3 regions of the Streptomyces sp. NPDC058664 genome follow, and region 1 is predicted to be linked to each of the others. Evidence: riboswitches for the same ligand, from Rfam matches in the RefSeq annotation. Region 1 holds a riboswitch; each other region holds the start of a gene.
What was found. A riboswitch is a leader RNA that binds a small molecule or an ion and turns the genes downstream of it on or off. The one in region 1 is predicted to bind thiamine pyrophosphate.

Region 1 (10,572 bases):
CCTCCGCCGCCTTCAGGAACAGGTCGTTCGCCTCGCACTCGCCGATCGTCACGCGCACGCCCTCGCCCGCGAACGGCCGGACCGTCACACCGTGCCGCTCGCACTCCGCCGCGAACTCCGTCGTCCGCTCGCCCAGCCGCAGCCAGACGAAGTTCGCCTGGGTGTCCGGAACGGTCCAGCCCTGGGCCACGAGCCCCGCGTGGACCCGCTCGCGCTCGGCCACCAGCGAGCCGACCCGGCCGAGCAGCTCGTCCTCCGCCCGCAGCGAGGCCACCGCCGCGTCCTGCGCCAGCTGGCTCACCCCGAACGGCACCGCCGTCTTGCGCAGCGCCGCCGCCACCGGCTCGTGGGCGACCGCGAAGCCGACCCGCAGCCCCGCCAGGCCGTACGCCTTGGAGAAGGTGCGCAGCACGGCGACGTTCGGCCGGTCGCGGTACAGCTCGATGCCGTCGGGGATGTCGGCGTCCCGCACGAACTCGCGGTACGCCTCGTCGATCACCACGAGGACGTCGGAGGGCACCCGGTCGAGGAAGCGCTCCAGCTCCGCCCGGCGCACCGCGGTGCCCGTGGGGTTGTTGGGGTTGCAGACGAAGATCAGCCGGGTCCGGTCGGTGATCGCCTCGGCCATCGCGTCGAGATCGTGCACATCACCCTCGGTCAGCGGCACCGGCACCGAGGTGGCACCGCTGATCTGCGTGATGATCGGGTACGCCTCGAAGGACCGCCAGGCGAAGATGACCTCGTCGCCGGGGCCCGAGGTCGACTGGAGCAGCGACTGGGCGACGCCGACCGAGCCGGTCCCCGCGGCGAGGTGCGAGACGGGCACGCCGAAGCGGTCGGCCAGCTCCTCCATCAGTCCCGTGCAGGCCAGGTCCGGGTAGCGGTTGAAGTTCGAGGCGGCGGCCAGCGTGCTCTCCATGACCCCCGGCAGCGGCGGGTACGGATTCTCGTTGGAGGACAGCTTGAAGGCCGCGGGACCACCCGTGGCCGCCGGCCTGCCCGGCTTGTAGGTGGGGACGCCGTCCAGCTCGGCGCGCAGCTTCGGGCTGCCCGTACTCGTCCCGCTGGTCTCGCTCACTGTGTGGCCTCCTCGACCGTCCATGCCGCCAATACTCCTCACCTTAAGAGGATTCGCCTCCGGCGCGAATGGGCTGTGCACAACAGGAGGGACACGCTGTGGACACGGCCTCCCGGAGCGGCCCGAGAAAGGGGGCGCGCGCTGGGGTGGCGTGCGCTGGTGGCGAGCGCCGTGGCGCGCATCCCCCGTAGAGGTGAGTTGAGACCTCTTCGAGACGTCGCCCCCACGCCAGGCCGACACGGCTCGATGGCCACAGGTTCCATGTAAAAGCCCTCAACTGCCTTCGATTCATTGCCTATTGAGCTCTTGCGACCATGCAGAAACGTGCCTGTCAACGCCTGCATATGCGACCGCCTCAACGGCCTCCCATCGCCCTACTATCGGCTCGCCATGACAGCAGCAGGGAAGCACCAGGTGAGCCGGGCACAGACCCGGGGAAGCCGGCAGGGCCGGGCGGGCATCCGGGACGTGGCCGCCGCCGCCGGGGTCTCCATCACGACTGTCTCCGACGCGCTCAACGGCAAGGGCCGACTCCCCGACGCCACCCGCCGGCACGTGCGCGAGGTCGCCGACCGGCTGGGCTACCGCCCGTCCGCGGCGGCCCGCACGCTCCGCACCGGGAAGTCGGGACTCATCGGCCTGACCGTGACCACGTACGGGGATGAACCTTTCACCTTCACCGAATTCGCCTACTTCGCGGAGATGGCCAGAGCAGCCACATCGGCAGCGCTCGCCCGGGGCTACGCCCTGGTCATCCTCCCCGCCACCTCCCGCCATGACGTCTGGTCGAACGTCGCCCTCGACGGCACCGTCGTCATCGACCCCTCCGACCACGACCCGGTCGTCACCGAACTGGTCCGCCAGGGCCTGCCCGTCGTCTCCGACGGACGCCCCGCCGGCACCCTTCCGGTCACCGCCTGGGTCGACAACGACCACGAAGCCGCCGTCCTCGACCTGCTCGACCACCTCGCCGCCGCCGGCGCCCGCCGGATCGGTCTCCTCACCGGAACCACCACCGACACCTACACCCGCCTGTCCACCACCGCGTACCTCAACTGGTGCGAGCGGGTGGGCCAGGACCCCGTCTACGAGGCCTATCCGGCGCACGATCCGTGCGCGGGCGCCGTCGCGGCCGACCGGCTGCTCGCCCGCCCCGACCGGCCCGACGCCGTCTACGGCCTCTTCGACCCCAACGGAACCGACCTCCTCGCGGCCGCCCGCCGCTACGGACTGCGTGTCCCCGACGACCTGCTGCTCGTCTGTTGCAGCGAGTCGACCGTCTACGCCACCACCGAACCGCCCATCACGACGCTCTCGCTCAAACCACGCCGGATCGGCACGGCCGTCGTCCAGCTCCTCATCGACGCCATCGAGGGGAACGACACCGACGGCCCGGTCGAGCAGGTGATACCGACCGAACTCATCGTCCGCACCTCCTCGCAGCGCCGTTCGCCCCGTACGACGGTCAGCCCGCCGCGCTCACCCGCGAAGGACTGATCCCCGCCCCGCCGGTTTCGCCGTTCCCGCCCCTGCCCGTGGGCGGGGACGGCGAAACCGGCCACCGAACCGGCCACAACCCTGGACTGGACCTTCTCAATTCGGGCGAAACAACCGGTGAACCCGGAGTGGACCCGGATTCACCACCCCTGGTGCGTCACACAGGAGGACGCTCATTCCTATGATGGGCGCACGACACCGCGGACCTCCCCGACCAGGCCGGTCCGCGATGTGCAGGGCATCGCGACGGTGGTGGAGGGGTCCATGACTCAGGGGGCCGGGCAGGAGCCCGTGGTGCGCACGGCGACATTGCGTGACTTCCGCGTACCGCCGTACGCCCGGGTGCCCGTACAGGGCCATGCCACCGAACCGACGACCGCGGAGCCTCTGCCCGTGCCCCCGCCGGCCGAGCAACCTCCCGCGCCCGCGCCACCGCAGGCCGCGCCGACACCGCCGCCCGCGCCACCGCAGGACGCGCCGGCACCGCCGCCCGCACCGCGGCAGACCGCGCCCGCGCCCACCGCGCCCATGCCCGCCGAGCCGACCCTCCACCTGGGGCACCGTCCCGCGCCCGCGTACCCCGCCGCGGCCGGTTCCTCCATCGTCTCCGTCGCCACCGGCCACCCCGGCAACGCCTTCCCCGAGGACGCGATGCCCGACGGGTACACCCCGACCGAGCGCGACCTCCCGGTCATCAACCGCGGCGACACCGTCCAGGTCCCGGTCGCCTCCGAGCCCGCCACCGCCGCCGAACCCGCCCCGGCGAGCGGCGAGGGCCCCGGCCCGCTCTACGTCGTCGGCGACGTCCACGGCTACCTCGACGAGCTCGTCGCCGCCCTGCGCGCCCAGGGCCTCATCGACGAGAACGGCGGCTGGGCCGCGGGCAACGCCCGCCTCTGGTTCCTCGGCGACTTCACCGACCGCGGCCCCGACGGCATCGGCGTCATCGACCTCGTCATGCGTCTCTCCGCCGAGGCCGCCGCCGCCGGCGGCTACTGCAAGGCGCTGATGGGCAACCACGAGCTGCTGCTCATCGGCGCCAAGCGCTTCGGCGACACGCCGGTGAACTCCGGCGCGGGCACCGCCACCTTCCAGGCCGCCTGGCTGCTCAACGGCGGCCAGAAGCACGACATGGACCGGCTCCAGGACGTCCACCTCCAGTGGATGTCCCGGCTCGACGCCGTGGTGCGCGAGGACGACCACCTCCTGCTGCACTCCGACACCACCGCGTACCTCGAATACGGCGAGACCATCGAGGACGTCAACGACACGGTCCACGAGATCCTCAACCGGAACGACGCGGACGAGGTCTGGGACGTCTTCCGCAAGTTCACCAAGCGCTTCGCCTTCCGCGACGAAGGCGGCCCGCAGGCCGTCCAGGAGCTGCTCTCCGCCTACGGCGGCCACCGGATCGTGCACGGCCACAGCCCGATCCCGTACCTCCTCGGGCAGGTCGGCGGGGAGGACGGCGAGGACGGCGCGGGCCCGGTCGTCGACGGACCCCACGTGTACGCGGACGGTCTGGCGATCGCCATGGACGGCGGAGTGACCATGGCCGGAAAGCTACTGGTCGTCCAACTCCCGCTGGACCGCTGAGGCGTCACCCTGCGCATCCGGAGAAGGCGAATTCGGGAAACACCCTGTCAGCGCGTGGCACCGCCGCAATACCATCGGTCCATCCGTAGCAGGCTCTCCTCCGTTTCTGCCCGACCCACCGTTCCCCACGGCTGACCCGGGCCCACGGAGCATCGGGGGATGCACATGAACGTGGCTCCGCACCTGCTGACCGAGGACCGCGCCGAGTACGAGCGGGTCCTCGACGACGCACTGAGCTCCGCCCACGCACGTCCGGACCTCGCCGGAGCCGGGACCCGGCTCACGCTCGCGCAGCTGCGCGCCCTGACGCTGAACGCGACGGCACTGGTGACCAGCGCGGCGGCGAGCGAGTACGAGCACTTCGTGAAGGTCCGTGAGGAGACCCGCGCTGCCCTCGGGGCCCGGACACCGGTCCCCTCCGACCGTCCCGGCCCCGGCCCCGGCGTCGTCGCGATCTTCACCGTCATGGTGCCCGTCCTCGCGGGGGCGGCCGCCTTCATCTTCCTGCTGGTCGGCGCCGTGCTCCGGACCCTCGCCCCCACCGTGGCGTTCGGTGCGACGCTCCTCACGGCCGGTCTGGTGTTCGGCGCCCTGGCCGCGGCCGGGCTGCTCTGCGCGGCCGTCGGGCTCCTCCTGACCGCCCTGCGCAACCGCCCGGTCGAGGTGAGCACGGAAGCCGCACCGGACGACGAACTGTCCCGCGCCCGGGAGGCCTGGCGCCGCGCCCTCCTCGAACGGGGCATCCTCCCCTTCCTCCGCGACGTCCTCGCCGCCACCGCCCCACCGGCCGCCCCGCCGTCACCGCCCCACCCCTGACACGCCACCGGCCCGCGACTCCCCCCGGGGCCGCGGGCCGGCGCACGCGCCGGGGCGGGTCAGTCCGCCAGCGGCAGGTAGACGCGGTTGCCGCTCGCGGCGAACTCCTTGGACTTCTCCGCCATGCCGGCCTCGATCTCCTGCTGCGTACCGCCGTGCTCACGACGGATGTCCTGCGAGATCTTCATCGAGCAGAACTTCGGACCGCACATCGAGCAGAAGTGCGCGGTCTTCGCGGGCTCCGCCGGCAGCGTCTCGTCGTGGAACTCGCGCGCGGTGTCCGGGTCGAGCGCCAGGTTGAACTGGTCCTCCCAGCGGAACTCGAACCGCGCGTCCGACAGCGCGTCGTCCCACTCCTGCGCGCCCGGGTGGCCCTTGGCGAGGTCCGCCGCGTGGGCCGCGATCTTGTACGTGATGACGCCCGTCTTCACGTCGTCCCGGTTCGGCAGGCCCAGGTGCTCCTTGGGCGTGACGTAGCAGAGCATCGCCGTGCCCCACCAGGCGATCATCGCCGCGCCGATGCCGGAGGTGATGTGGTCGTACGCGGGCGCCACGTCCGTGGTCAGCGGGCCGAGGGTGTAGAACGGCGCCTCCTCGCAGATCTCCTGCTGGAGGTCGATGTTCTCCTTGATCTTGTGCATCGGGACGTGCCCGGGGCCCTCGATCATCGTCTGGACGTTGTGCCGCTTGGCGATCGTGTTGAGCTCGCCGAGCGTGCGCAGCTCCGCGAACTGCGCCTCGTCGTTGGCGTCCGCGATCGAGCCGGGGCGCAGACCGTCGCCGAGCGAGTACGTGACGTCGTACGCCGCCAGGATCTCGCAGAGCTCCTCGAAGTTCGTGTAGAGGAAGTTCTCCTTGTGGTGCGCGAGACACCAGGCGGCCATGATCGAGCCGCCGCGCGAGACGATGCCGGTCTTGCGGCGCGCGGTGAGCGGGACGTACGGCAGGAGCACGCCGGCGTGCACCGTCATGTAGTCCACGCCCTGCTCGGCCTGTTCGATGACCGTGTCCTTGTAGATCTCCCAGGTCAGGTCCTCGGCCCTGCCGTCGACCTTCTCCAGGGCCTGGTAGAGCGGCACGGTGCCGATGGGCACGGGGGAGTTGCGCAGCACCCATTCGCGGGTGGTGTGGATGTTGCGGCCGGTGGACAGGTCCATGACCGTGTCGGCGCCCCACTTGGTCGCCCAGGTCATCTTCTCCACCTCCTCCTCGATGGAGGAGGTGACCGCGGAGTTGCCGATGTTGGCGTTGACCTTCACCAGGAACCGCTTGCCGATGATCATCGGCTCGATCTCCGGGTGGTTGACGTTCGCCGGGAGCACCGCGCGGCCCGCGGCGATCTCCTCCCGTACGACCTCGGGGGAGACGTTCTCGCGGATCGCGACGTACTCCATCTCCGGGGTGATCTCGCCCCGGCGGGCGTACGCGAGCTGGGTCACCGCCTGCCCGTCGCGGCCCTTGCGCGGCAGGCGCGGGCGGCCGGGGAAGACGGCGTCGAGGTTCTTGAGCCCGCCACCGCGCGGCGAGGTGTGCTTGATGCCGTCGTCCTCGGGGCGGGCCGGGCGGCCCGCGTACTCCTCGGTGTCGCCGCGCGTGATGATCCAGTTCTCGCGCAGCGGCGGAAGCCCGCGTCGCACGTCGGTGTCGACGGTGGGGTCGGTGTACGGGCCGGACGTGTCGTACAGCGTGACGTCCCTGCCGTTGGTGAGGTGTACCTGACGGACAGGCACCTTGAGGTCGGGGCGCGAGCCCTGGACGTACCCCTTGTGCCAGCCCGGCGTGCGCTCGCCGTCGACGGAGGTGCCGTCCTGGTCGGAGGCAGGCGTGCGTGCGTCCTGAATGGTCATGAGACCGATCTCCCTACGCCGGCATTACCCGGTAACAGGTTCGGCGGTCGGCGCAGCCTCCTCCCGTACGTGCGTACGGTGATCAGCGCCCTCTCAGCCCGGTGCTCCGAGCTCCCGCGTGTGCAAAGGTGCCACCACGCTAGCGTCATCCCTGGCGTGCTGAACAGTGGGCCCCCGCCGTTCTTGCGATGATCGGTCGGTGACTTCCCCCCAGCAGACCCCCGAGCCGCACGGCCACGACCACGGTCCCGGCCCCTCCCACGGGCCGGGCCAGGGGCACGGCCACAGCCACAGCCACGGCCCCGCCGCCCCGGTGTCCCGGCATCTGCGCAAGGTCATCGCCGCGGTCCTGATCCCCTTCGCCACGGCCGTCCTGGTCGGACTCGCGGTGCTGTGGCCCGGCGGTGCCCCGGCCCACGAGCGCACCGGCGTCGGCTTCGACCGGCAGACCGAGCAGGGCAAGGTGGTGGCCGTCGAGCAGATCGACTGCAAGGACGTGAACGCCGCGCAGGTCCCGCCGACCGGGGACACCTCCACCCCGGAGGGGCGCGAGGCGGTCGAGGCCCAGCAGGGACAGTGCGAGAAGGCGACCATCGAGGTGACCAGCGGCCCGGAGAAGGGCCGTACGTTCACCGAGATCGTGCAGCCGGACGCGCCGCGCCAACTCGACCAGGGACAGGGCGTGGTGGTGGCGTACGCCCCCGACGCCCCGCGTGACCTCCAGTATTCGGTGACCGACGTGAACCGCAAGGTCCCGCTGGCGGTCCTCGCCGGGATCTTCGCCCTCGTCGTCGTGCTCGTCGGCAGGATGCGGGGCGTGATGGCGCTCATCGCCCTCGCCGCGAGCTTCCTGGTGCTCACGTTCTTCATCCTGCCGGCGATCCTGGAGGGGTCGAATCCGCTGGTGGTGGCGGTGGTCGGATCGAGCGCGATCATGCTGATCGCGCTCTACATGTGCCACGGCCTCTCGGCCCGCACCTCGGTCGCGGTGCTCGGCACGCTGATCTCGCTGCTGCTGATCGGTCTGCTCGGTTCCGTCTTCATCGACTGGGCATCACTCAGCGGCAATACCGACGACAACACCGGTCTGATCCACGGCCTGTATCCGAGCATCGACATGTCCGGCCTGCTCCTGGCCGGGATCATCATCGGTTCGCTCGGCGTGCTCGACGACGTGACGGTCACCCAGACCTCGGCGGTCTGGGAGCTGCACCAGGCCGATCCGGGCATGGGTCCGCGCGCGCTGTACCGGGCCGCCATCCGCATCGGGCGCGACCACATCGCCTCGGTCGTGAACACCCTGGTGCTCGCCTACGCGGGTGCCGCCCTGCCGCTGCTGCTGCTCTTCTCGATCGCGCAGAGCAGCATGGGGACGGTGGCCAACAGCGAGCTGGTCGCCGAGGAGATCGTGCGGACCCTGGTGGGGTCGATCGGACTTGTCGCCTCCGTGCCGGTGACCACGGCGCTCGCGGCGCTGGTGGTCTCCGCCGACCGGACGGAGGGCGACGGGCGGCCGGGCACGGGCAGCCGGAAGCCCACGGCGGCACGGGGCGGGCGACGCCGTCGCGCGAAGTAGTGCGGCGTACGAGGGGGCGGGCGTCGGCTCAGGCGGCCGGCCCCGCGCTCTCCTCCGCCAGGATTCGGCCGAGAGCGGCTTCCAGGTTGTCCTCGAAGTCGCCGAGTGTCCGTTCCTGACCGAGCGGGACCAGTTTGTCCGTACGGTCGAGGAAGGCGACCAGCGGTGGCGCGCTCGCCCGGAACAGGGCGCGATCGCCGCCGACCTGGAGCCGGATCGAGACGTCGGAGAGGCCCTCGGGTTCCGTCGGGGCGATGTGCACGTCGCCGTCCCCGCTCGGCCGGTTGATCCCGTCGAGCAGCAGCTCCCTGCCGAAGGCCCAGGTCACCGGAGCGTCCCCGGGAAGGTGGAAGGTCATCCGCACCGCGTAGGGATCCCGGGTCTCATACCGCAGTTCGACCGGGATCCTGAAGGAGAGCTCCTCGGAGACGAGGAAGCTCATCAGGACTTCGGCCTGAACGGACTCTCGCATCGTGTACCCCGCAGTAGATGAAGCAGTTGTGTAAAAAACGGCTGCTGAAAGCTGTGACCGAAACGGCCAGGAATGATCCCCCGTGGCCCTCTTGACGCAATCGTGCTGTACGCGCTAGCAGATCACAAGGAGTGATTTTTCAGATACTGATAGAGAAAGCGAGCGAACTGAAGAGCCTTCCGATCTCCGTACGTAGCCGCTCGACTGCTGGGAGCAACCGTTCTTCCTGGTGAAGGGGGAGGGAAATGGCCATGGCGGCCGCCGCGGAGCCCGCGGTGATGGGGATCGCGGCACAGATCGTGCCGAGCGCATATTCCTGACGCTCCACCAGGGGCTCCATTCGCCCCAAACCGCCCAAACGCTCCAAAAGCACGTGGCGATTACGCACCGTGTACGGAGTGATGGTTTCCACCGGATGGCGGTCAAGGTGGTCTTGACGAGATCTCAGATCGAGTTGACTCAGCAGACACTGCCCGATCGCATGGGCGTGCGCGGTCTCGCGGAAGTCGGCCCATTCCTCCACCGCGGGCGCGGAAGGGGTGTCGGCGACGGCGACGAGCTCGATCTCCCCCTCGCGGTAGAGGGCGAAGTAGACCGGCACACCGATCTCGTCCCGCCAGCGGGCAAGGGAGTCCTCGATCTTGATGCGACGATTCTGCACAGCTCCGCCGCCGGCCAGTCGGACGGCGGCGTCACCCAGCACGAACACGCCCTTCTCGCGGCGCAGATAGCCCTCGTGCGTCAGGGTGCGGAGCAGGTGGTACGTGGTGGGCAGCGGGAGGCCCGTCTCACGCGCGAGCTGTTTGGCCGGTGCGCCGCCCTCATGGGAGGACACGGCCTCCAGAAGTCTCAGCGCCCGCTGTACCGAGCCGATCAGGGTAGGCGCAGCCGTCTGCGTAGCCGTGGCCAAAGGTCACCCCCAGGCGTGACGACGGATGCACTGCACCCGCCCGCGGGGGCCGCCCCCGCGCGCCCGCCGGGCCTGGGAAACCGCTGGTCAGTATGGAGGTCTACGCCTGTAGTCCCCAACGCGGCGGAGAGATTCCACTCTAGTGGCAGCCCCTGGGCCCACGCCCTGATTCGACCAGCGCGTTCCCCCGGCCGGGCTAATGCCCTCCGTCGGTCTCATGCCGATGAGTAGCTCGTGCTACCAGTCCTCGCGCGAACGGTCGGAGGAGGTGAACTTCCGTACGACGTAGATCAGTCCGGCGACCAGCGCCACGAAGAGCAGCACCTTGAAGAGCAGCCCGACCACGAAGGCCAGCACGCTGGTGATCAGCCCGCCGAAGACGAGCAGGGCGAGCACCGGTATGGCGACCCACTTCACCCACCAGGGCATCCCCGTGAGCATCTCCTGTACGGCCATCGTCCTACCTCGCTCTCCGAGTCCCGTTCCGCGCACTCCGCGCCGAACACCTTCAAGGCTAGGGGCCGGAAGGGGCCCACGGGGACGCCGTGGCCCCCGCTCTCCCCTGATCCGACCCCTAGGGGTGCCCTGCCCGTCAGGGACTCAGCTCTCCGGCGGGGAGAAGACCACCATCACCCGCAGGTCCTCGCTGATGTGGTGGAACTTGTGCTCCACCCCGGCCGGCACGTAGACCACGCTGCCGCGCGCCACCTGGGTCGTCTCCGTCCCGACCGTGATCGCCGCCCGGCCGCTCACCACGAAGTACACCTCGTCCTGGCGGTG
Region 2 (10,572 bases), on a different contig from region 1:
CTTGCCGTCTGTCACCATGGATGACATGGGTCAGCCGGAGAGCGGAGTACACCGGGAAGCGGGGCGGCCGGATCATTCGCCGGACCTTCCGCCGGGCCAGCGGCTCCAGCGCGGCTGGCCGGTCACCCATTACGGGCCCGTCCCCAAGTTCAAGCCGGACCGCTGGGAGTTCCGCGTCTTCGGGGCGACGGCCGACGGTGACAAGCGGTGCTGGAACCACGAGGAGTTCTCGGCCCTCCCGTTCGCCACGGTCGTGGCCGATCTGCACTGCGTCACGAAGTTCAGCATGCTCGGGGCCGAATGGGGTGGTGTGCGGGCCCGCACGATCCTCGACCTCGCCCCGCCCGCGCCGCAGGTCACCCATGTGATGGTGTGGGCCGAGTACGGCTACAGCGCCAACATGCGGCTCGCCGACTTCGCCGCGGACCGTACGATCTTCGCCACCCACAAGGACGGCGAGCTGCTCACCGCCGAGCACGGCTTCCCGCTGCGTCTGGTCGTCCCCCACCTGTACGCCTGGAAGGGCCCCAAGTGGGTCCGGGGCGTGGAGTACATGGCCGCCGACCGCCGGGGCTTCTGGGAGGAGCGCGGCTACCACAACCTCGGCGACCCCTGGACGGAGCAGCGCTACTCGTACCAGGAGGAGCCGGGGGACGGCCCGGAGCTGTAGCGCTCCGGACCGTCCGTCGGTGGTGCGTCCGAGCTGATCAGTGGTGGTACTGGTGGACCACCGCGTGGCCCTTGCCGCGGCCGATCATCCACTTGTTGACCGGCGTGGTGATCACGAAGGCGGCGGCGAGCGCGATGGCGAGCACGATCCAGAAGAACGGCTCCGTGAGGTGCGCGTCCATGGCGCCGGGCCAGAGGGCGAGCACGCCGTTGTCGATGATCTCCATGACCGCGATGGAGAGGGTGTCGGCGGCGAGGGCGACCTTGAAGGCCGTCCGGAAGTCCACGCCGGCGGCCAGGATGCCGCGCAGGGTGAGCGCGTAGCCGAAGAAGAAGGCCAGGACGATCGCGAGGATCATCGTCTGCATGTTGCCCCAGCCGAGCGCGGTGCCGATGACCATGCCGAGCACCTCGCCGATGGCGCAGCCGGTGAGGCAGTGCAGCGTGGCCCTGGCGGCCATGGACCAGGAGACCTTGCCGGTCGTGTGGTGGGCGCCGTGGTGCTCGTGGTGACCGTCGTGGCCCTGGTGTCCGGTGTGGTCCACGTGGCTGGCGTGGCCTGAGTGACCGGTGTGGTCCGCATGGCTGGTGTGGCCCGCGTGCCCCGCGTGGTCGCCGGTGTGGGTGCCGTGGTCGTGATGGGCGTGAGCGTCGTGCTGCATCGGGTGCCCCCATGGTCGGGTAGCGGTTCCTGCCTTCACAGGAACCGTATACCCCCTAGGGGTATTCATCAACGGGGAATCGTGACCGTGTCAGTCCCTGAGCTTCTTGAGCAGCTCCACGTCCGCGAGATGGCCCGCCTTGCCGCCGGGCGTCTCGATGATCAGGGGCACGCCCTCGGTCGCCGGGTGCCGGAGGAGGTTCCGGAACCCGTCCTCGCCGATGTGGCCCACGCCGATGTTGGCGTGCCGGTCCTTGCGCGCGCCCACGACGTCCTGGGAGTCGTTGGCGTGGATCAGCTTCAGCCGTCCTTCGCCCACCGTCTCCACCAGCTGGTCCAGGGTCTGCGTCGCACCGTGCGGACCGGTCAGATCGTGGCCGGCGGCGAAGATGTGGCAGGTGTCCAGGCAGATGCCGAGCTTCGGGTGGCGGTCGAGCGCGTCGAAGTACGGCCCGAAGTCCTCCGCGCGTGAGCAGAGCGAGGAGCCCTGGCCCGCCGTCGACTCCAGAAGCAGATACGGATCGTCCTCGTGCGTCAGCTCGTCGAGGAGCGGCAGCAGCCGTTCCCGTACCTGGGCGAGGGCCACCGCGCGCGGGCGACCCCCGGTCGCCGAGCCGGTGTGCACCACCACGCCCTTCGCGCCGATCTCCCGGCCGCGGCGCAGCGAGTGCCGCATCGACTCCACCGACTTCTCCGCGGTCGCCTCGGTGTGGGAGCCGAAGTTGATCAGGTACGGGGCGTGGACCCAGGCCGAGATCGACCCGGCCGCGCACTCCGCCCGGAACCGCTCGTCCTGAGCCGGATTGCCGACCGGGGTGGCCCAGCCGCGCGGGTTGGCGACGAAGACCTGCACGGCCTCGGCGCCGAGTTCACGGGCGTAGCCGAGGCCGGTCGTGGCGAGGCCACCGGCCACGGGGACGTGGCCGCCGACGGGGTTGCGCATGAGTCCTCAGAGTCCCTTGATCGTGATGGTGATGACGGAGCCCTCCGGCGCGGTCTCGCCGCCCTCCACGGACTGGCCGGTGACCGTGTCACCGAGGTACGGGAAGGACTTCTTGACCTCCACCTCGAAGCCCGCGTCCTCCAGGACCGTACGGGCGTCCCCGGTCGTCTCGCCGATGACGTCCGGGACCTCGACCGGTTTCGGGCCCTTGGAGACGGTCAGGGTGATCGTGTCGCCCTCGGCGGCCCGGCTGCCCCCGGCCAGGGACTGCGCGGCGACGGCGCCGGCCTCCTCGGGGGAGTGGATCCGCTCCGGGGCGACCCGCACGGTCAGCCCCTCCTCCCCGAGCAGGGCCGTGGCGTCGGCGACGGTCTCACCGGTGACGTCGGGCACGTCGATCGGCGCGCCCTTGCTGACCACCAGGGCGATCGCCGAGTCGGGGGCGCGCTCGGTACCGGGCTCGGGATCGGAGCTGACCACGGAGCCCCGGGCGACGGAATCGCTGAACGCGGTGGTGACCACCCCCAGCGCCAGGCCCTCCTTCTCCAGGGTGCGCCTGGCCTCGGCGAGCGGCTTGTTCCTGAGGTTGGGCACCTTCACGATCTCCGGGCCCCGGGAGAGGGTCAGGGTGACCGTGCCGTTGCCCCGGAGGCGCTCGCCCGGCGCCGGGTCGACGGCCATGACGGTGCCCCGCTCGTACACGTCGCTGAACGCGCGCTTCGTCGTACCGACCTCGAGACCGGCGTCGGCGATCCGCTTCGTCGCGACCGCCTCGGTCTGGCCGAGCACGGCGGGGACCCGGGTGAACTGGCCGGAATTGATGTACCAGACGCCGCCGCCGAGGCCGAGCGCGAGCAGGACGCCGAGGACGATCAGGAGGGGCCCGCGCGGGGGCCTCCGGCGGGCCGCGGGCCCGGGAGCCTCCGGCGCGGGCAGCCGGTTGGTGTGCAGGACCGGCTGGGGGTCCGCGCCGGCCACCGGCACGGGCCGGGCGATCACGCTGGTCCGGTCCTCGGCGGTGTTCCGGACCCCGGACCGCGCCAGCGGCGGTACGGCGTCCAGCTGCTCCTCGCCGAGCCCGGCGCGGGCGTCCCGGAGGAGCGCGAGCAGGGCGACGGCGTCGTCCGGGCGTACCTCCGGGTCACGGGCCGTGGCCACCGCGACCAGCCCGTCCAGCTCAGGGGCGAGGCCCGGAACGGCGGCCGAGGGGGCGGGCACGTCCGTGTGCAGGTGCTGGTAGAGCACCTGGGCGGGGGTGTCACCGGCATGGGGCTTGCCGCCGGTCAGCATCTCGTACAGGACGACACCGCAGGCGTACACGTCGGCGCGGGTGTCGGCCGTGCCGTGCTCGATCTGCTCCGGCGCGAGGTACGAGACCGTGCCGAGGACCGAGCCGGTGGTGGCCGTCGCCGAGCCCACGGCCCGCACGAGACCGAAGTCGGCGACCTTGACCCGGCCGTCGTCCCCTATCAGGACGTTCTCCGGCTTCATGTCCCTGTGCACGAACCCGGCCCGGTGCGCGGCGCCGAGCGCGGCGAGCACCGGCTCCAGGATGTCGAGCGCGGCCCGGGGCGCGAGGGCGCCGCGCTCGCGCAGGACGTCACGGAGGGTGCAGCCGGCGACGTACTCCATCGCCAGGTAGACGTACGCGCCCTCGGCGCCCTGGTCGAAGACGCCGACGACGTTGGGGTGCGCGAGCCGGGCGACGGACTTCGCCTCGCGGATGAAACGCTCCACGAAGGCGGCGTCGGTCGCGAGGGCGGGGTGCATCACCTTGAGCGCGAGGACGCGGTCGAGGCGGGTGTCGACGGCCCGGTAGACCGTGGCCATCCCGCCGACGGCGATGCGCGCGTCGACGCGGTAGCGGCCGTCGAGCAGCCGCCCGACGAGGGGGTCCTGAAGGGTCGTGTCCACGGCGTCGAGTCTACGAGCCGTGGACGGGGCCCCCGCGCGGTCGCCCCGCTGTTGCAGCGCACCTGTGACGAGCACCGCACGGACCCCGGCCCCGGCCCCGGCCGCGCGCCGTCGCCCGCCGGCCGGGCGTCCGTTCTGGGCCGGGCGCCCGGCCGGGCAGGCGCCCGCTCCGGGCCGGGCGTCAGAAGGCCGGGCGTTCCGGGTCCAGGTGGGGGCGGCCTTCCCGCGGGGACGACGCCTCCGCGAAGTGGCGGCGGGGAATGCGTCCCGCCCGGTGCGCGAGCCGCCCCGCCTCGACCGCGTGCCGCATCGCCGCCGCCATCAGCACCGGCTCCTGCGCCCGCGTCACCGCCGACGCCAGCATCACCGCCGCGCACCCCAGCTCCATCGCGAGCGCCGCGTCGGACGCCGTGCCCGCGCCCGCGTCGAGGATCACCGGCACCCCGGCCCGTTCCGTGATCAGCTGGAAGTTGTGCGGGTTGCGGATGCCGAGGCCCGAGCCGATCGGTGAGCCGAGCGGCATGATCGCCGCGCATCCCACGTCCTCCAGCTTCCGCGCGAGGACCGGGTCGTCGTTGGTGTAGGGGAGGACGGTGAACCCGTCGTCCACCAGGGTCTCGGCCGCGGCGAGGAGCTCCTCCCCGTCCGGCAGCAGGGTCCGCTCGTCGGCGACGACCTCCAGCTTGATCCAGTCGGTGCCGAGCGCCTCCCGTGCGAGCCGGGCGGTCAGCACCGCCTCGCCGGCGGTGAAGCAGCCCGCGGTGTTGGGCAGGACCCGGATGCCGAGCCGTTCGAGGACGGAGAGGACCGAGCCCTGGACGGTCGGGTCCAGGCGCCGCATGGCGACCGTCGTCAGTTCCGTACCGCCGGCGATCAGCGAGCGCTCCAGGACGTCGAGGCTGGGCGCCCCGCCGGTTCCCATGATCAGGCGCGAGGAGAACTCCGCACCGCCGAGGGTGAACACGTCGTCGGACATCGCGCTCAGCCTCCCTGCACCGCGGTGAGGACCTCGACCCGGTCGCCCTCGGCGAGCGGCGTCGCCGCCCACTCGCCGCGCGGCACGACCGTCTCGTTGAGGGCGGCGGCCACCCCGGAGCGGGCCGTGGTCAGGGTGGCGACGAGGGAGTCGAGGGTGAGGGGGCCGGAGAGCTCGCGCGGCTCTCCGTTCACGGACACGTTCATGCGGGCTGCTCCTGACGTACGGGAGGGGCGGGGGAGAAACGGCGGGGGGTGAAGGGGCGCGCCTCGTCGGGGAGGACGCCCGTGGTGAGCACCTCGGCCATGACGTCGCCGGTGACGGGGGTGAGCAGGACCCCGTTGCGGTAGTGGCCGGTGGCCAGGTGGAGGCCGGGGAGGGCGGTGGGGCCGAGCAGCGGCGCGTTGTCGGGGGACGCGGGGCGGAGCCCCGCCAGGGTCTCGGTGAGCGGCAGCTCGGTGAGGCCGGGGACGAGTTCGTGGGCGTCGCGCAGCAGCTCGTACACCCCGCCCGCCGTCACCGTGGTGTCCCAGCCCAGCTCCTCGCTGGTGGCGCCGACGACGAGCTCGCCGTTCTCGCGGGGCACCAGGTAGACGTGGCTGCCCCGGACGACGGCCCGGACGGTCCGGGAGAGGAAGGGGGCGTACGCGGCCGGCACCCGCAGCCGCAGCACCTGGCCCTTCACGGGGCGGACGGGCGGCAGCACCTCGTCCGGCACGCCCGCGAGCCGCCCGCTCAGGCTTCCGGCGGCGAGGACGACCTGGTCGGCCGTCAGTTCCCCGCCGTCGGCGAGCACGGCACCGCGCGCCCGGTCCCGTACCACCGTCAGGCTCCGCGCGAGGGCGTGGTGGAAGACCACCCCGGCCCGTTCGCAGGCGACGAGGAGCGCGGCGGCCAGCCGGCGCGGGTCGACCTGGTGGTCGCCGTCCACCCGCAGCCCGCCGCGCACCCCCGGGGCCAGCATGGGTTCGAGGCGGCGGCACTCGCGGCCGCTGAGCCACTCCGACGTGAGCCCGCAGCGGGTCTGGAGGGCGTGGAGTTCGCGCAGGTGGGCCCGGTCGTCGGCGTCGAGGGCGACGGCGAGGGTGCCGCAGGCGCGGTAGCCGACGTCGTGACCGGTGGCTTCCTCGAGTTCGGCGACGAACGCGGGATAGCGCGCGGCGGAGGCGAGGTTGAGCCCGAGCAGGGTCTCCTCGCCGTAGTGGAGTTCGGTGACGGCGGCGAGCATCCCGGCCGCGACCCGCGCGGCACCGCCGCCGGGATCCGGGTCGACGACGGCGGTGCGCAGTCCGCGCCGCGCGGCCCGCCAGGCCGTCACCAGGCCGATGATGCCGCCTCCGACGACGAGGACGTCGGACACGCCGGACATTCCGGAGACGTCGTCGGCGCCGGAGATGCCGGGGACGTCCACGGCATCGGAGACTTCTGGGACATCGGAGACTTCGGAAGAACGCATGGGCGTCCAGCCCCTCCCTTCGCCGGCATGACCCGGATCAGGTTCGTACGGTCGGAGGCCGTCCCAGCCTCCCTCTCAGCCCGGTGCGTCCGGGCTCCCGCGAGTGCTTTACGTCCGCCAGACTAACCGCAGGCCTTTCCGGGGCCCAGGCCCCTCCCTTCCTGACGGTTCGTCAGATGCGTAAGGTGGTCGGGTGAGCGAGCAGAAGCAGGCCCAGCAGCATGTCGTGATCGTCGGCGCCGGGATGGCGGGTGTGCAGACCGCCGTGGCCCTGCGCGAACAGGGCTTCACCGGCCCCGTGACCCTCATCGGGGCCGAGCCCCACCAGCCCTACGACCGGCCCCCGCTCTCCAAGGCCGTCCTCCTCGGCAAGGCCGAGGACTCCGCCTTCGACGTCGACTTCGAGGAGCTGGACGTCGAACTCCGTCTCGGCCTCGACGTCACCGGACTCCGCGCCGCCGACCACGAGATCGACACCGAGGCGGGACCCGTCGGCTACGACACCCTGGTCGTCGCCACCGGCGCCCAGCCGGTCACCCTGCCCGGCGCCGAGGGCGTCCCCGGCGTCCACCTGCTGCGGACCCTCGACGACGCCGTACGCCTCGGGCCCGTCCTGGAGCGCCGTCACACCGTCGTGGTCGTCGGAGCCGGATGGATCGGCGCCGAGTTCGCCACCGCCGCACGCGAGGCGGGCTGCGCCGTCACCGTCGTCGAGGCCGCCGACCGCCCCCTCGCCGGCGCCCTGCCCGCCGAGGTCACCACCCCCATGGCCGAGTGGTACGGGGCCAACGGCGCCGAACTCCTCACCCACGCGCGCGTGGCCACCGTCGAACCCGGCCGGGTCCTCCTCGCCGACGGCCGTGAACTCCCCGCCGAGGCCGTCGTCGTCGGCATCGGCGCCCGGCCGGCCACCGGCTGGCTCGCCGGCTCCGGCATCGCCCTCGACCCGAGCGGCGCCGTCACCGCCGACGAGCGGCTGCGCACCTCCCTGCCCGACGTGTACGCCGTCGGCGACTGCGCCTCCTTCCCCTCCGCCCGCTACGGCGAACGCCTCCTCGTCCACCACTGGGACAACGCGCTCCAGGGCCCCCGCACGGTCGCCGCGACGATCACCGGGGCCGCCGACGCGCCGTACGACCCCGTCCCGTACTTCTGGTCCGAGCAGTTCGGCCGCTTCGTCCAGTACGCCGGGCACCACGCGGACGCCGACGAACTGCTGTGGCGCGGCGACCCGGCGGAGGAGGCCTGGTCCGTGCTCTGGCTGCGCGCCGGGGTGCCGGTCGCCCTCCTCGCCGTCGGGCGCCCCCGCGACCTCGCCCAGGGCCGCAAGCTCATCGAGACGGCCACCCCCGTCGACCCCGCGCGCGCGTCCGACCCGTCCGTACCCCTGAAGGCGGCGGTCCGGTAGGGCCCGAGTACCGGCTGTCGGTCCGGGATGGCAGGCTTGTCCTGTGACCGAGATTGACGTAAAGATCGATGCGCTCGTCCCCGCCTGGCTCTACGTGCCCGACATCGCGGAGATGCTCGATGTCGAGGTGACGCGCGTGCGGCAGCTGATCAAGGAAGGTCAGCTCATCGCCGTGCGCCGTGGAGAGAACAACGCCCTGCAGATTCCCGCCGCCTTCATCCAGGGCGACAAGATCGTCAAGGGCCTCGTCGGGCTCCTGACCGTGCTGCGGGACGACGGCTTCACCGACGAGGAGATGCTGGAGTGGCTCTTCACTCCGGACGAGAGCCTGCCGGGCACGCCCGCGCAGGCGCTCAACGAGAACCGCGGCACGGAGGTGAAGCGCCGCGCCCAGGCGCTCGCCCTCTGAGGCGCGTACGCACGAAGACACCACCAAGCGGGTGTCGCGGCGACCGGCCCCTCGCGGGGGCGGCCGCCGCGGCGCCGGCGACACCGACGGGGAAATCCGCCCCGTCGGCGACACCGACGGGGGAGTCACCCCGCCGGCGACACCTACGGGGGGACCCACCCATGCCCACGCCTCGTGAGCGGCTCGCCGACGCCCGCCTCTACCTGTGCACCGACGCCCGGAAGCGCCAGGGCGACCTGCCCGCCTTCCTCGACGCCGTGCTCTCCTCCGGCGTGGACATCGTGCAGCTCCGAGACAAGGGCATGGAGGCCGGTGAGGAGCTGGAGCACCTCGCCGTCCTCGCCGACGCCGCCCGCCGGCACGGCAAGCTCCTCGCGGTGAACGACCGGGCCGACGTCGCCCACGCCATCGGCTCCGACGTCCTCCACCTGGGCCAGGGCGACCTGCCCGTGCCCGCCGCCCGCGCGATCCTCGGCGGCGGTGACGACGTGCTGATCGGCCGTTCCTGCCACGCCGAGAGCGAGGTGGCCGCGGCCGCCGTCGAGCCGGGTGTGGACTACTTCTGCACCGGGCCCTGCTGGCCCACCCCCACCAAGCCCGGACGGTACGCGCCGGGTCTCGGACTCGTGCGGTACGCGGCCGGCCTGGCCCAGGACCGCCCCTGGTTCGCCATCGGCGGCATCGACGAGACCAACCTCGACGAGGTCCTGGACGCGGGCGCGCGCCGGATCGTCGTCGTCCGGGCGATCACCGAGGCCGACGACCCGGCCGCCGCGACCGCCGCCCTCGCCAAGCGGGTCAGGGAGCGCGCGGGGGTCTGAGGGCATCCCCGAGGCGTCTTCACGGCGACGCGGGCCCCCGAAGCGCCTTCCGCGGCGGTGTCCGAAAAGGTGTCCAGCACTCGGACGCGGTGTACACGGCGCCGCGCACCGCGTCTAACCTGCCGGTATGGCCCTTGGTACCGCTTCCGTCCGCTCGGACCGCGCCCGCACGGTCCGCGAGATCCTCGCTTCCGGCGGCACGTCGTACTCCTTCGAGTTCTACGCGCCCCGGACCGAGAAGGGCGAACAGGGCCTCTGGAACGCGATGCGACGGGTCGAGGCCGTCGGCCCCAGCTTCGTCTCCGTGACCTACGGCGCCGGCGGCTCCACCCGCGGCGGCACCGTGAAGGCCACCCAGAAGATCGCCTCCGACACCACCCTCACCCCGGTCGCCCACCTCACGGCCGTCGACCACTCGGTCGCCGAGCTGCGCAACGTCCTCGGCCAGTACGCCGACGCCGGCATCCGCAACATGCTGGCGCTGCGCGGCGACCCGGCCGGCGACCCCCTGGGCGAGTGGGTCGAGCACCCCGAGGGCGTCCGGTACGCCGCCGACCTCGTCCGGCTGATCAAGGAGTCGGGCGACTTCTGCGTGGGCGTCGCCGCCTTCCCGGAGATGCACCCCCGCTCCACCGACTGGGACACGGACATCCGGCACTTCGTGGACAAGTGCCGCGCGGGCGCCGACTACGCGATCACCCAGATGTTCTTCGACCCGGAGAACTACCTGCGGCTCCGCGACAGCGTCGCGAAGGCGGGCTGCGAGACCCCGATCATCCCCGAGGTCATGCCCGTCGTGAACGTGAAGACCCTCGGCCGACTGCCCCAGCTGAGCAACGCGGCCTTCCCCGACGACGTGAAAGAGCGCATCCTCGCCGTCAAGGACGATCCCGCCGCTGTACGCTCCATCGGTATCGAGTTCGCGACGGAGTTCTGCGCGCGGTTGCTCTCCGAGGGCGTCCCCGGACTGCACTTCATCACGCTGAACAGCTCCACCGCGACGCTCGAGATCTACGAGAATCTCGGACTGCACCAGCAGTCGTGACCGGTCGTACCCGCCCCGACCCGCGGCGGTGACCGTGGAGAGGGGCGGCGGGGCATGGGGTGGACGGTCCTCTACATCGCGTTCGGAGTGGTCGCACTGTGGCTGCTGGGGGAGGTGCTCCTCCAGTACAAGGCGCGGCTGCGCTGGCGGGTGCTCGCCTTCTGCGGCTTCCTCGGTGTGGTCGCGGGCGTACTGCTGTCCCTGGTGGCGGTGATCATCGCCGGGGCGGTCGCCTTCGCCGTCGGCCAGACCTATGTGACGCTCTCCTTC
Region 3 (10,572 bases), on a different contig from region 1:
CGTCAACGGCTCACCGGCCTGACCCCTTCGCGGGGACCCGACCGTCCGCCCGTGGGCAGCAGGCGTGAGGGGGCTCTCCGGGTCAGGGCCAGGGGGTTCAGATAGACGTCGCCGCGGAGCAGCCCCCAGTGCAGGCAGCTCTCCGGGCAGTGGGTGCCGGTGGCCACCCGGGCGATCGGGGTGCCCGCCCGGACCCGGGTGCCCTTCCCCACCAGGGGGGTCACCGGGGAGAAGGTCGTCCGGAGCGGGGGAGTGCCCGTATCCGGCAGGGTGAGGGTGAGGACCCCGCGGCCGCCGACCGGGCCCGCGAAGGTGACGGTCCCCGCCGCCGGGGCCAGGACCGGGGTGCCCGGTGGCGCGGCCAGATCGGCGCCACGGTGCCCGGCGGCGTACGGGCCGGCCGGGGGCTGCCAGCCGCGGAGGACCACGGGAGGCGGCGGAGGCACGGGCCACAGCAGCCCGAGGGTGAGGATCAGTGTCATGAGACGCATGGCGAAAGGCTCCCTGGAGTGATCGTCCCGGACCGGTCGCGGGCGATTTCTGTGGACCACTCGCAGGTTGTGGACAGCGCCGTCACCCAGCGCTCCCGGGGTCCCGTACACTTCCTATGGCGACTCGGGTCACCGGGTCGACTTCGCACGCCCCGCCACTGCCCTCACCGGTCGTGGCAGCGCCTTTCGGTCCCTCGTGGGCATGGCGCGCCGGGGCGTCAGGAACACAACCGAGAAACCCAAGGAGATACGGCCATGGCCGTCGTCACGATGCGGGAGCTGCTGGAGAGCGGCGTCCACTTCGGTCACCAGACCCGTCGTTGGAACCCGAAGATGAAGCGCTTCATCTTCACGGAGCGCAACGGCATCTACATCATCGACCTGCTCCAGTCGCTGTCGTACATCGACCGCGCCTACGAGTTCGTCAAGGAGACCGTCGCGCACGGCGGCTCCATCATGTTCGTCGGTACGAAGAAGCAGGCCCAGGAGGCCATCGCCGAGCAGGCGACGCGTGTCGGCATGCCGTACGTCAACCAGCGTTGGCTCGGTGGCATGCTCACCAACTTCTCGACCGTCTACAAGCGTCTGCAGCGCCTCAAGGAGCTCGAGCAGATCGACTTCGAGGACGTCGCGGCCTCGGGTCTCACCAAGAAGGAGCTCCTGGTCCTCTCCCGCGAGAAGGCCAAGCTGGAGAAGACCCTCGGTGGTATCCGCGAGATGTCCAAGGTGCCCAGCGCCGTCTGGATCGTGGACACCAAGAAGGAGCACATCGCCGTCGGTGAGGCGCGCAAGCTCCGGATCCCGGTCGTCGCGATCCTCGACACCAACTGCGACCCCGACGAGGTCGACTACAAGATCCCGGGCAACGACGACGCGATCCGCTCCGTCACCCTGCTCACCCGCGTGATCGCCGACGCCGTCGCCGAGGGCCTCATCGCCCGCTCCGGCGCCGCGACCGGCGACTCGAAGCCGGGCGAGAAGGCCGCCGGCGAGCCGCTCGCCGAGTGGGAGCGCGACCTGCTCGAGGGTGAGAAGAAGGAGGCCTCCGCCGAGGCCGCCGCCGAGGCCCCCGCCGCCGAGACCGCCGAGGCGCCCGCCGCCGAGGCCGTCGAGGCTCCGGCCGCCGCCGAGGACGAGGCCGCTGCCGAGGCTCCGGCCGCGGACGCCGAGCAGGCCTGACCCTTCAGGACCTTCGGGTGACGACGGCGGGGGCCCACGAAGCCCCCGCCGTCCACCCGTAGACCGCCCGATCTTTCAGACTTCGAGAGAGAAACAGACTCATGGCGAACTACACCGCCGCTGACGTCAAGAAGCTCCGCGAGCTCACCGGCGCCGGCATGATGGACTGCAAGAAGGCCCTCGACGAGGCCGACGGCAACGTCGACAAGGCCGTCGAGGCCCTGCGCATCAAGGGCCAGAAGGGCGTCGCCAAGCGCGAGGGCCGCTCCGCCGAGAACGGCGCCGTGGTCTCCCTCATCGCCGACGACAACACCTCCGGCGTCCTCGTCGAGCTGAAGTGCGAGACGGACTTCGTCGCCAAGGGTGACAAGTTCCAGGCCGTCGCCGACAAGCTCGCCGCCCACGTCGCCGCCACCTCCCCGGCCGACCTGGACGCGCTGCTCGCCTCCGAGATCGAGGCCGGCAAGACCGTGCAGGCGTTCGTCGACGAGGCCAACGCCAACCTCGGCGAGAAGATCGTCCTGGACCGCTTCGCGCAGTACTCGGACGGCTTCGTCTACTCGTACATGCACCGCACGATGCCGGACCTCCCGCCGCAGATCGGTGTCCTCGTCGAGTTCGACAAGGCCGACGCCGCCGTCGCCAAGGGTGTCGCCCAGCACATCGCCGCCTTCGCGCCGAAGTACCTCACCCGTGAGGACGTCCCGGCCGAGGTCGTCGAGACCGAGCGTCGCGTCGCCGAGGAGACCACCCGCGCCGAGGGCAAGCCCGAGGCCGCGCTCCCGAAGATCGTCGAGGGTCGCGTGAACGGCTTCTTCAAGGACGCGACGCTGCTCGGTCAGCCGTACGCCCTTGACAACAAGAAGTCCGTCCAGCAGATCCTGGACGAGGCCGGTGTCACCCTGAAGCGCTTCACCCGCATCAAGGTCGGCATCTGAGTCCGTCCGCGAACGCGACGGACACCGGACCCCGGTAGGGTCTGAAGCAGTCGTCCAGGCCCGCGCAGGACGACCGCAGATCTGACAGGAGGCCATTGCCACACGGGATACCGCGAGGACCCAAGGCAATGGCCTCCTTCGTATGTGCACGAGGAGATCTCCATGAACCAGGGCGCCGTACAGGGCGACGACAACAACGGCAGGACGGCCGGCCGCTACATGCTGAAGCTGTCCGGAGAGGCCTTCTCCGGCGGTACCGGCCTGGGTGTCGACCCGAACGTCGTGCACGCCATCGCGCGTGAGATCGCGGCGGTCGTCCGCGACGGCGCGGAGATCGCGGTGGTGATCGGCGGCGGCAACTTCTTCCGTGGCGCCGAGCTCCAGCAGCGCGGCATGGACCGGGCCCGCTCCGACTACATGGGCATGCTCGGCACGGTGATGAACTGCCTCGCCCTCCAGGACTTCCTGGAGAAGGAGGGCATCGACTCGCGCGTCCAGACCGCCATCACCATGGGCCAGGTCGCCGAGCCGTACATCCCGCTGCGCGCCGTGCGCCACCTGGAGAAGGGCCGTGTGGTCATCTTCGGCGCGGGCATGGGCATGCCGTACTTCTCCACGGACACCACGGCCGCCCAGCGTGCGCTGGAGATCGACGCCGAGGCCCTGCTCATGGGCAAGAACGGCGTGGACGGCGTCTACGACTCCGACCCCAAGAGCAACCCCGACGCGGTCAAGTTCGACGCGCTGGAGTACGGCGAGGTGCTCTCCCGCGACCTCAAGGTCGCCGACGCCACCGCCATCACCCTGTGCCGGGACAACAACCTCCCGATCCTCGTCTTCGAACTGCTCACCGAGGGCAATATCGCTCGCGCGGTGAAGGGTGAGAAGATCGGCACGCTCGTGAGCGACCAGGGCACCCGGGCCTGACCCGAACCGGGGAACCGCCCCGCAAGGGGATGGACAGAGCCCTGCCGGTCGTACACCGTGCAGGACACAACGCGACGACACGCAGGAGCATGTGGTGATCGAAGAGACCCTCCTCGAGGCCGAGGAGAAGATGGAGAAGGCCGTCGTGGTCGCCAAGGAGGACTTCGCCGCGATCCGCACCGGCCGTGCGCACCCGGCGATGTTCAACAAGATCGTGGCGGACTACTACGGTGCCATCACCCCCATCAACCAGCTCGCGTCGTTCTCCGTTCCGGAGCCGCGGATGGCAGTGGTGACCCCGTTCGACAAGAGCGCGCTGCGCAACATCGAGCAGGCGATCCGGGACTCGGACCTCGGCGTCAACCCGAGCAACGACGGCAACATCATCCGGGTGGTGTTCCCCGAGCTGACCGAGGAGCGCCGTCGGGAGTACATCAAGGTCGCCAAGAGCAAGGCCGAGGACTCGAAGATCTCGATCCGCGCGGTCCGCCGCAAGGCCAAGGAGACCATCGACAAGTTCGTCAAGGACGGCGAGGTCGGCGAGGACGAGGGCCGCCGCGCCGAGAAGGAGCTCGACGACACCACCGCGAAGTACGTCGCGCAGGTGGACGAGCTGCTCAAGCACAAGGAAGCCGAGCTGCTCGAGGTCTGATGAACGACTCTTCCTGGGGTGCCCCGGCCGGTTCCGGCCGCGGGGGACCCGACCAGGGGCCCGCCCCGGCGGGTCCCGCCTACGATCGGCACCGGGCGGCGCAGACTCGGCCCATGCCCATCGTGCCCGACGTTCCCGCCGGCGGATTCCAGGACGGTCACGGCCGGGGGGCCGCTCATCCGAGCGGTCCCCTGTTCCGTGATGAGACGCCGCACGAGCACCCGCAGGAGCCCATGCACAGCCCCGCCACGCCTCCGCCGCCCGCGCCGCCGACGGCGCCACGGCAGAAGAAGAGCGCGGGGCGCGATCTGGGGGCGGCCATAGGGGTCGGGGTCGGTCTCGGCGCCGTCATCTTCGCCTCGCTGTTCATCTGGAAGCCGGCGTTCATCGGGGTGATAGCGGTCGCCGTGGTGGTCGGGCTCTGGGAGCTCACCTCCCGCCTCCAGGAGCGCAAGGCGATCAAGGCTCCGCTGGTCCCGCTCGCGGTCGGCGGTGCGGCGATGGTCGTCGCCGGTTACGTGCGGGGCGCCGAGGGCGCCTGGGTGGCGATGGCACTGACGGCGCTCGCGGTACTCGTGTGGCGGATGACGGAGCCGCCCGAGGGCTATCTGAAGGACGTCACGGCGGGCGTGTTCGCCGCGTTCTACGTGCCGTTCCTCGCGACCTTCGTGGCGCTGCTCCTGACCGCCGACGACGGCGCGCAGCGGGTGCTGACCTTCCTGATCCTGACCGTGGTCAGCGACACCGGGGCGTACGCGGTCGGCTGGCGCTTCGGCAAGCACAAGCTGGCCCCGCGGATCAGTCCCGGCAAGACCCGCGAGGGCCTGGTCGGCGCGGTGACGTTCGCGATGGCGGCGGGCGCGCTGTGCATGGAGTTCCTGATCGACGACGGTGCCTGGTGGCAGGGCCTGGTCCTCGGTGTCGCGGTGGCGGCGAGCGCGACGCTCGGCGACCTCGGCGAGTCGATGATCAAGCGCGACCTGGGCATCAAGGACATGGGCACGCTGCTGCCGGGACACGGCGGCATCATGGACCGTCTCGACTCGCTGCTGCCGACGGCGCCGGTGGTCTGGCTGCTGCTGGCTTTGTTCGTCGGAACCGCTTGACGGACACCGGGTACTCTGGAAGGGCTCGTGGCACGTGCGCCGCGGGCCCTTCCGTCGTCCTCGCCACTGCGGGGATGTTCCAGTGAGGTCTCCTGGCTCCGGCATCGCGATGCCGCGGTCCCCGCCTTCGCGGGGATGGCCAGACCTCGTGCCGTCTGAGGAGACACCCGATCGTGGCCCGTCCAGTGCCCGGAGAACTCACTTTCGTCGCCCCCCGCGGAGCCAAGAAGCCGCCGCGGCACCTGGCCGACCTCACGCCCGCCGAGCGGAAGGAGGCCGTCGCCGCGATCGGCGAGAAGCCCTTCCGCGCCAAGCAGCTGTCGCAGCACTACTTCGCGCGGTACGCGCACGACCCCGCCCAGTGGACGGACATCCCGGCCGCCTCGCGGGAGAAGCTGGCCGGGGAGCTGCTGCCCGACCTGATGTCCGTGGTGCGGCACATCTCGTGCGACGACGACACCACCCGTAAGACCCTGTGGCGGCTGCACGACGGCACGCTCGTCGAGTCGGTGCTCATGCGCTACCCGGACCGGGTGACCATGTGCATCTCCTCCCAGGCCGGCTGCGGGATGAACTGCCCGTTCTGCGCGACCGGGCAGGCGGGGCTCGACCGGAACCTGTCGACCGCCGAGATCGTGCACCAGATCGTCGACGGCATGCGGTCCCTGCGCGACGGCGAGGTCCCCGGCGGGCCGGCGCGGCTGTCCAACATCGTCTTCATGGGCATGGGCGAGCCGCTCGCCAACTACAAGCGGGTCGTCGGCGCGATCCGGCGGCTCACCGACCCCGAGCCGGACGGGCTCGGGCTCTCGCAGCGCGGGATCACCGTCTCCACGGTCGGTCTCGTGCCCGCGATGCTGCGGTTCGCCGACGAGGGCTTCAAGTGCCGCCTCGCGGTCTCGCTGCACGCCCCGGACGACGAGCTGCGCGACACCCTCGTACCGGTGAACACCAAGTGGAAGGTGCGCGAGGTCCTCGACGCCGCCTGGGAGTACGCGGAGAAGTCCGGCCGCCGGATCTCCATCGAGTACGCGCTCATTCGGGACATCAACGACCAGGCCTGGCGCGGTGACCTCCTCGGCCGGCTGCTCAAGGGCAAGCGGGTACACGTCAACCTGATCCCGCTGAACCCGACGCCCGGCTCGAAGTGGACGGCGTCCCGTCCCGAGGACGAGAAGGCCTTCGTCGAGGCCATCGCGCGCCACGGCGTTCCGGTGACCGTCCGGGACACCCGGGGCCAGGAGATCGACGGCGCCTGTGGACAGCTGGCCGCCGCCGAACGCTGACCTTGTACTCTGAGCTCGAACACATCTCCATATTCCGACAGGGGAGCGCCACAGCGCTGAGAGTGCGGTCACCGTAGGACCGCAGACCCTCTGAACCTTGCCCAGGTCATTCTGGGTAGGAAGTTCGGTTGTTGACTCAAGCTGTTGCGCCCTGCTCGCGACCGGTTCCGCCGGTCGCGGGCAGGGCCGCGTCTCTTCCTGGTCAACCCCAGGAGGAATCTCAGTGACCACCAAGAAGGCCGCCGCCGCCACGCTCGTCGCGGCGCTCGGCATGACCACCCTCGCCGCCTGTGGCACGGACGACGTCCGTGACGCCGCGGGCAAGTCCGGCGCGCCCGTGCCGAAGACCGTCACCCTCGTCAGCCACGACTCCTTCAACGCCTCCAAGGAGGTGCTCGCGGAGTTCACGAAGCAGACCGGCTTCACCGTCAAGGTCCTGAAGAGCGGCGACGCCGGCGAGGCCGTCAACAAGGAGATCCTGACCAAGGGCTCCCCTCAGGGTGACGTCTTCTTCGGCGTCGACAACACCCTGCTCTCCCGCGCCCTCGACAACGGGATCTTCGTCCCGTACGAGGCGAAGGGCGTCGACCGCGTCCCGGCGGAGTACCGCCTCGACAAGGAGAACCGGGTCACGCCGGTCGACTCCGGTGACATCTGCGTCAACTACGACAAGAAGTACTTCGCCGACAAGAAGCTGGCTCCGCCGCGGACCTTCGACGACCTGGCGGAGCCCGCGTACAAGAACCTGCTCGTCGTCGAGAACCCGGAGCGGTCCTCCCCGGGCCTCGGCTTCCTCCTCGGTACGGCCGCGAAGTACGGCGACGACGGCTGGCAGGACTACTGGACGAAGCTCAAGGCCAACGGCGTGAAGACCGTCGACAGCTGGGAGCTCGCCTACAACCAGGAGTTCTCCGGCTCGGCCGGCGGCAAGCAGGCCAAGGGCGACCGGCCGCTCGTCGTGTCGTACGCCTCCAGCCCGCCGGTCGAGGTCCTGTACGGCGAGCCGCAGCCGAAGGTGGCGCCCACCGGCGTCGCCACCGGCACCTGCTTCCGGCAGACCGAGTTCGCGGGCCTGCTGAACGGCGCGAAGAACCCCGAGGGCGGCAAGGCGCTGATCGACTTCCTGATCTCGAAGAAGTTCCAGGAGGACATGCCGCTCCAGATGTTCGTCAACCCGGTCGCGAAGGACGCCGTCCTGCCGGAGCTGTTCACGAAGCACGGTGTGGTCGTCGACAAGCCGGAGACCATGGCGCCCGAGAAGATCGCCGAGAAGCGTGACGCGTGGATCCAGCAGTGGTCGTCGCTCGTCCTGAAGTAATCCCCGACCGCGGGGGAAGCGCGGCGCGGCTCGGCCTGATGGTCGTGCCCGTCGCCTTCTTCGCGCTCTTCTTCGCCTGGCCCGTCCTCTCGATCGTCGAGCGCGGGCTGCGGGTCGAGGGGGCGTGGCAGTTCGGCCGGTTCGGCGAGACGCTGAGCCGGCCGGAGATTCTCGACGTCCTGTGGTTCACGCTCTGGCAGGCACTCGCCTCCACCGGTCTCACCCTGCTGATCGCGCTGCCCGGCGCGTACGTCTTCGCGCGCTTCGACTTTCCCGGCAAGGGGCTGCTGCGCGCCGTCGTCACCGTGCCCTTCGTGATGCCGACCGTCATGGTCGGCACGGCCTTCCTGGCGCTCGTCGGGCGCGGCGGGCTCCTCGACGAGCTGTGGGGCGTCCGGCTCGACACCACCGTCTGGGCGATCCTGATCGCCCATGTGTTCTTCAACTACGCCGTCGTCGTACGGACCGTCGGCGGCCTGTGGGCGCAGCTCGACCCGCGCCAGGAGGAGGCCGCCCGGGTCCTCGGCGCGTCCCGCTGGACCGCGTGGCGGACCGTGACCCTGCCGGCGCTCGCCCCGTCCGTCGCCGCGGCCGCGCTGATGGTGTTCCTCTTCACCGCGAGCTCCTTCGCCGTCGTCCAGATCCTCGGCGGATCCACGTACTCCACCCTGGAGACGGAGATCTACCGGCAGACCGTCATCCGCTTCGATCTGACGACGGCCGCCGTCCTCACGATGGTGCAGTTCGTCGCCGTCGGCGTCGTCCTCGCCGTGCACGCCCGGACGGTCCGCCGGCGTGAGACCGCGCTGAAGCTGGTCGCGCCCGAGCAGAACGCGCGCCCGCCTCGGGGCGCCGGCCAGTGGGCGCTGTTCGCGGCCGTCCTGCTGTCCGTCGCGCTGCTGATCGTGCTGCCCCTCGGCGTGCTCGTCGAGCGGTCCTTCGCGACCTCCGGCGGATACGGGCTCGACTACTACCGGGCCCTGCAGACCCCGGACCCCTCCGGCACCTTCCTCGTACCCCTCCTTGACACGATCGGGAACTCGCTCCGGTACGCCGTCGTCGCCACCCTGATCGCCCTCGTCATCGGCGGACTCGCGGCGGCCGCTCTGACCCGGCGGGCCGGGCGGCTCGTGCGGGGCTTCGACGCGCTCCTCATGCTGCCGCTCGGGGTGTCCGCCGTGACCGTCGGCTTCGGCTTCCTCATCACCCTCGACGAGCCGCCGTTCGACCTGCGGGCCGACTGGATCCTCGTGCCCCTCGCGCAGGCCCTGGTCGGCGTCCCCTTCGTCGTACGGACGATGCTGCCGGTCCTTCGCGCGGTCGACGAGCGGCTGCGGGAGGCGGCGGCCGTGCTCGGCGCGTCCCCGTGGCGGGCCTGGCGGGAGGTGGACCTGCCGCTGGTGCGGCGGGCGCTGCTCATCGCCGCCGGGTTCGCCTTCGCCGTCTCGATCGGCGAGTTCGGTGCGACGGTCTTCATCGCCCGGCCCGACAGCCCGACGCTGCCGGTGGCGGTGGCCCGGCTCCTCGGGCGGCCCGGCGAACTCAACTACGGCCAGGCGATGGCCCTCTCGACGATCCTCATGGTGGTGTGCGCGGTGTCCCTGCTGCTGCTCGAACGGCTCCGGACCGATCGCACCTCAGGGGAGTTCTGATGCTGAGACTCGACGGGGCGACCGTACGGTTCGGGGAACGGGCCGCGCTCGACGCCGTGGACCTGGAGGTCGCCGACCACGAGATCGTGTGCGTGCTCGGTCCGAGCGGCAGCGGCAAGTCCACGCTGCTGCGGGTGGTCGCCGGGCTCCAGAGGCTCGACGGCGGCCGGGTGCTGCTCGGCGGCACCGACCAGAGCGGGGTGCCGACGCACCGGCGCGGTGTCGGCCTGATGTTCCAGGACCACCAGCTGTTCCCGCAGCGGGACGTCGCAGGCAACGTCGCCTTCGGGCTCCGGATGCGGGGGGTGGGCCGCGCCGAACAGACCGGACGGGTCACGGAGCTGCTCGACCTCGTCGGTCTGCCGGGGGCCGGGCGGCGGTCCGTCGCCGCGCTCTCCGGCGGCGAGCAGCAGCGGGTGGCGCTGGCCCGCGCCCTCGCGCCCCGGCCCAGGCTCCTCATGCTGGACGAACCGCTCGGCCAGCTCGACCGGGGGCTGCGGGAGCGACTCGTCGTGGAGCTGCGGCAGCTGTTCGGACGGCTGGGCACGACGGTCCTCGCGGTCACCCACGACCAGGGTGAGGCGTTCGCGCTCGCGGACCGGGTGGTGGTCATGCGGGACGGACGCGTCGCCCAGTCGGGCGCGCCCGTCGAGGTGTGGTCGCGGCCAACCTCGGAGTTCGTGGCCCGTTTCCTCGGTTTCGACAACGTGGTGGCGGCGCGGGTGAGCGGGACGGTCGCGGACACGGTGTGGGGGAAGGTCCCGGTGCCGGAGGGCTCGCCGCAGGGCGAGCGGCGGCTCCTCGTCCGGCCGGGCGGGGTACGGCTCGTACCGACGGCGGAGGGGCGGGTCTGGACGGTGGAGTCCCGGACGTTCCGGGGCAGCCGGGTGGCCGTACGGCTCCGCCCGGCGGACGGGCCGCCGCTGGAGGCGGAGTTCCCGCTGCGGGAGGTCCCGGAGGAGGGTGCCGCGACGGGGGTGGCCTTCCGGGCGGAGGACGTGGTGGTGCTGGGGGACGACACCC

Region 2: it holds a riboswitch for thiamine pyrophosphate, as region 1 does, so the genes downstream of both, thiO (glycine oxidase ThiO) here and thiC (phosphomethylpyrimidine synthase ThiC) in region 1, are expected to answer to the same signal.
Region 3: it holds a riboswitch for thiamine pyrophosphate, as region 1 does, so the genes downstream of both, ACFWUY_RS20170 (thiamine ABC transporter substrate binding subunit) here and thiC (phosphomethylpyrimidine synthase ThiC) in region 1, are expected to answer to the same signal.

What each region holds. Positions count from the first base shown of each region.
Region 1 covers NZ_JBHXRW010000003.1:237,739-248,310, forward strand. Annotated here, with positions in the region: gene hisC (histidinol-phosphate transaminase) at 1-1,078, opposite strand, end outside; gene ACFWUY_RS04225 (LacI family DNA-binding transcriptional regulator) at 1,469-2,575, shown strand; gene ACFWUY_RS04230 (metallophosphoesterase) at 2,840-4,171, shown strand; gene ACFWUY_RS04235 (hypothetical protein) at 4,331-4,987, shown strand; gene thiC (phosphomethylpyrimidine synthase ThiC) at 5,047-6,834, opposite strand; TPP riboswitch at 6,828-6,962, opposite strand; gene ACFWUY_RS04245 (YibE/F family protein) at 7,034-8,410, shown strand; gene ACFWUY_RS04250 (SsgA family sporulation/cell division regulator) at 8,439-8,882, opposite strand; gene ACFWUY_RS04255 (IclR family transcriptional regulator) at 9,022-9,792, opposite strand; gene ACFWUY_RS04260 (DUF5326 family protein) at 10,030-10,248, opposite strand; gene ACFWUY_RS04265 (cupin domain-containing protein) at 10,393-10,572, opposite strand, start outside.
Region 2 covers NZ_JBHXRW010000002.1:184,697-195,268, reverse strand. Annotated here, with positions in the region: gene ACFWUY_RS02585 (sulfite oxidase-like oxidoreductase) at 26-670, shown strand; gene ACFWUY_RS02580 (DUF4396 domain-containing protein) at 708-1,331, opposite strand; gene ACFWUY_RS02575 (deoxyribonuclease IV) at 1,422-2,273, opposite strand; gene pknB (Stk1 family PASTA domain-containing Ser/Thr kinase) at 2,280-4,187, opposite strand; gene ACFWUY_RS02565 (thiazole synthase) at 4,369-5,163, opposite strand; gene thiS (sulfur carrier protein ThiS) at 5,169-5,369, opposite strand; gene thiO (glycine oxidase ThiO) at 5,366-6,532, opposite strand; TPP riboswitch at 6,617-6,730, opposite strand; gene ACFWUY_RS02550 (NAD(P)/FAD-dependent oxidoreductase) at 6,813-8,027, shown strand; gene ACFWUY_RS02545 (Rv2175c family DNA-binding protein) at 8,071-8,436, shown strand; gene thiE (thiamine phosphate synthase) at 8,598-9,257, shown strand; gene metF (methylenetetrahydrofolate reductase [NAD(P)H]) at 9,385-10,302, shown strand; gene ACFWUY_RS02530 (hypothetical protein) at 10,357-10,572, shown strand, end outside.
Region 3 covers NZ_JBHXRW010000023.1:59,879-70,450, forward strand. Annotated here, with positions in the region: gene ACFWUY_RS20130 (TetR/AcrR family transcriptional regulator) at 1-22, shown strand, start outside; gene ACFWUY_RS20135 (M23 family metallopeptidase) at 3-491, opposite strand; gene rpsB (30S ribosomal protein S2) at 747-1,670, shown strand; gene tsf (translation elongation factor Ts) at 1,772-2,608, shown strand; gene pyrH (UMP kinase) at 2,771-3,535, shown strand; gene frr (ribosome recycling factor) at 3,630-4,187, shown strand; gene ACFWUY_RS20160 (phosphatidate cytidylyltransferase) at 4,187-5,293, shown strand; gene rlmN (23S rRNA (adenine(2503)-C(2))-methyltransferase RlmN) at 5,467-6,579, shown strand; TPP riboswitch at 6,609-6,719, shown strand; gene ACFWUY_RS20170 (thiamine ABC transporter substrate binding subunit) at 6,851-7,897, shown strand; gene ACFWUY_RS20175 (ABC transporter permease) at 7,936-9,549, shown strand; gene ACFWUY_RS20180 (ABC transporter ATP-binding protein) at 9,549-10,572, shown strand, end outside.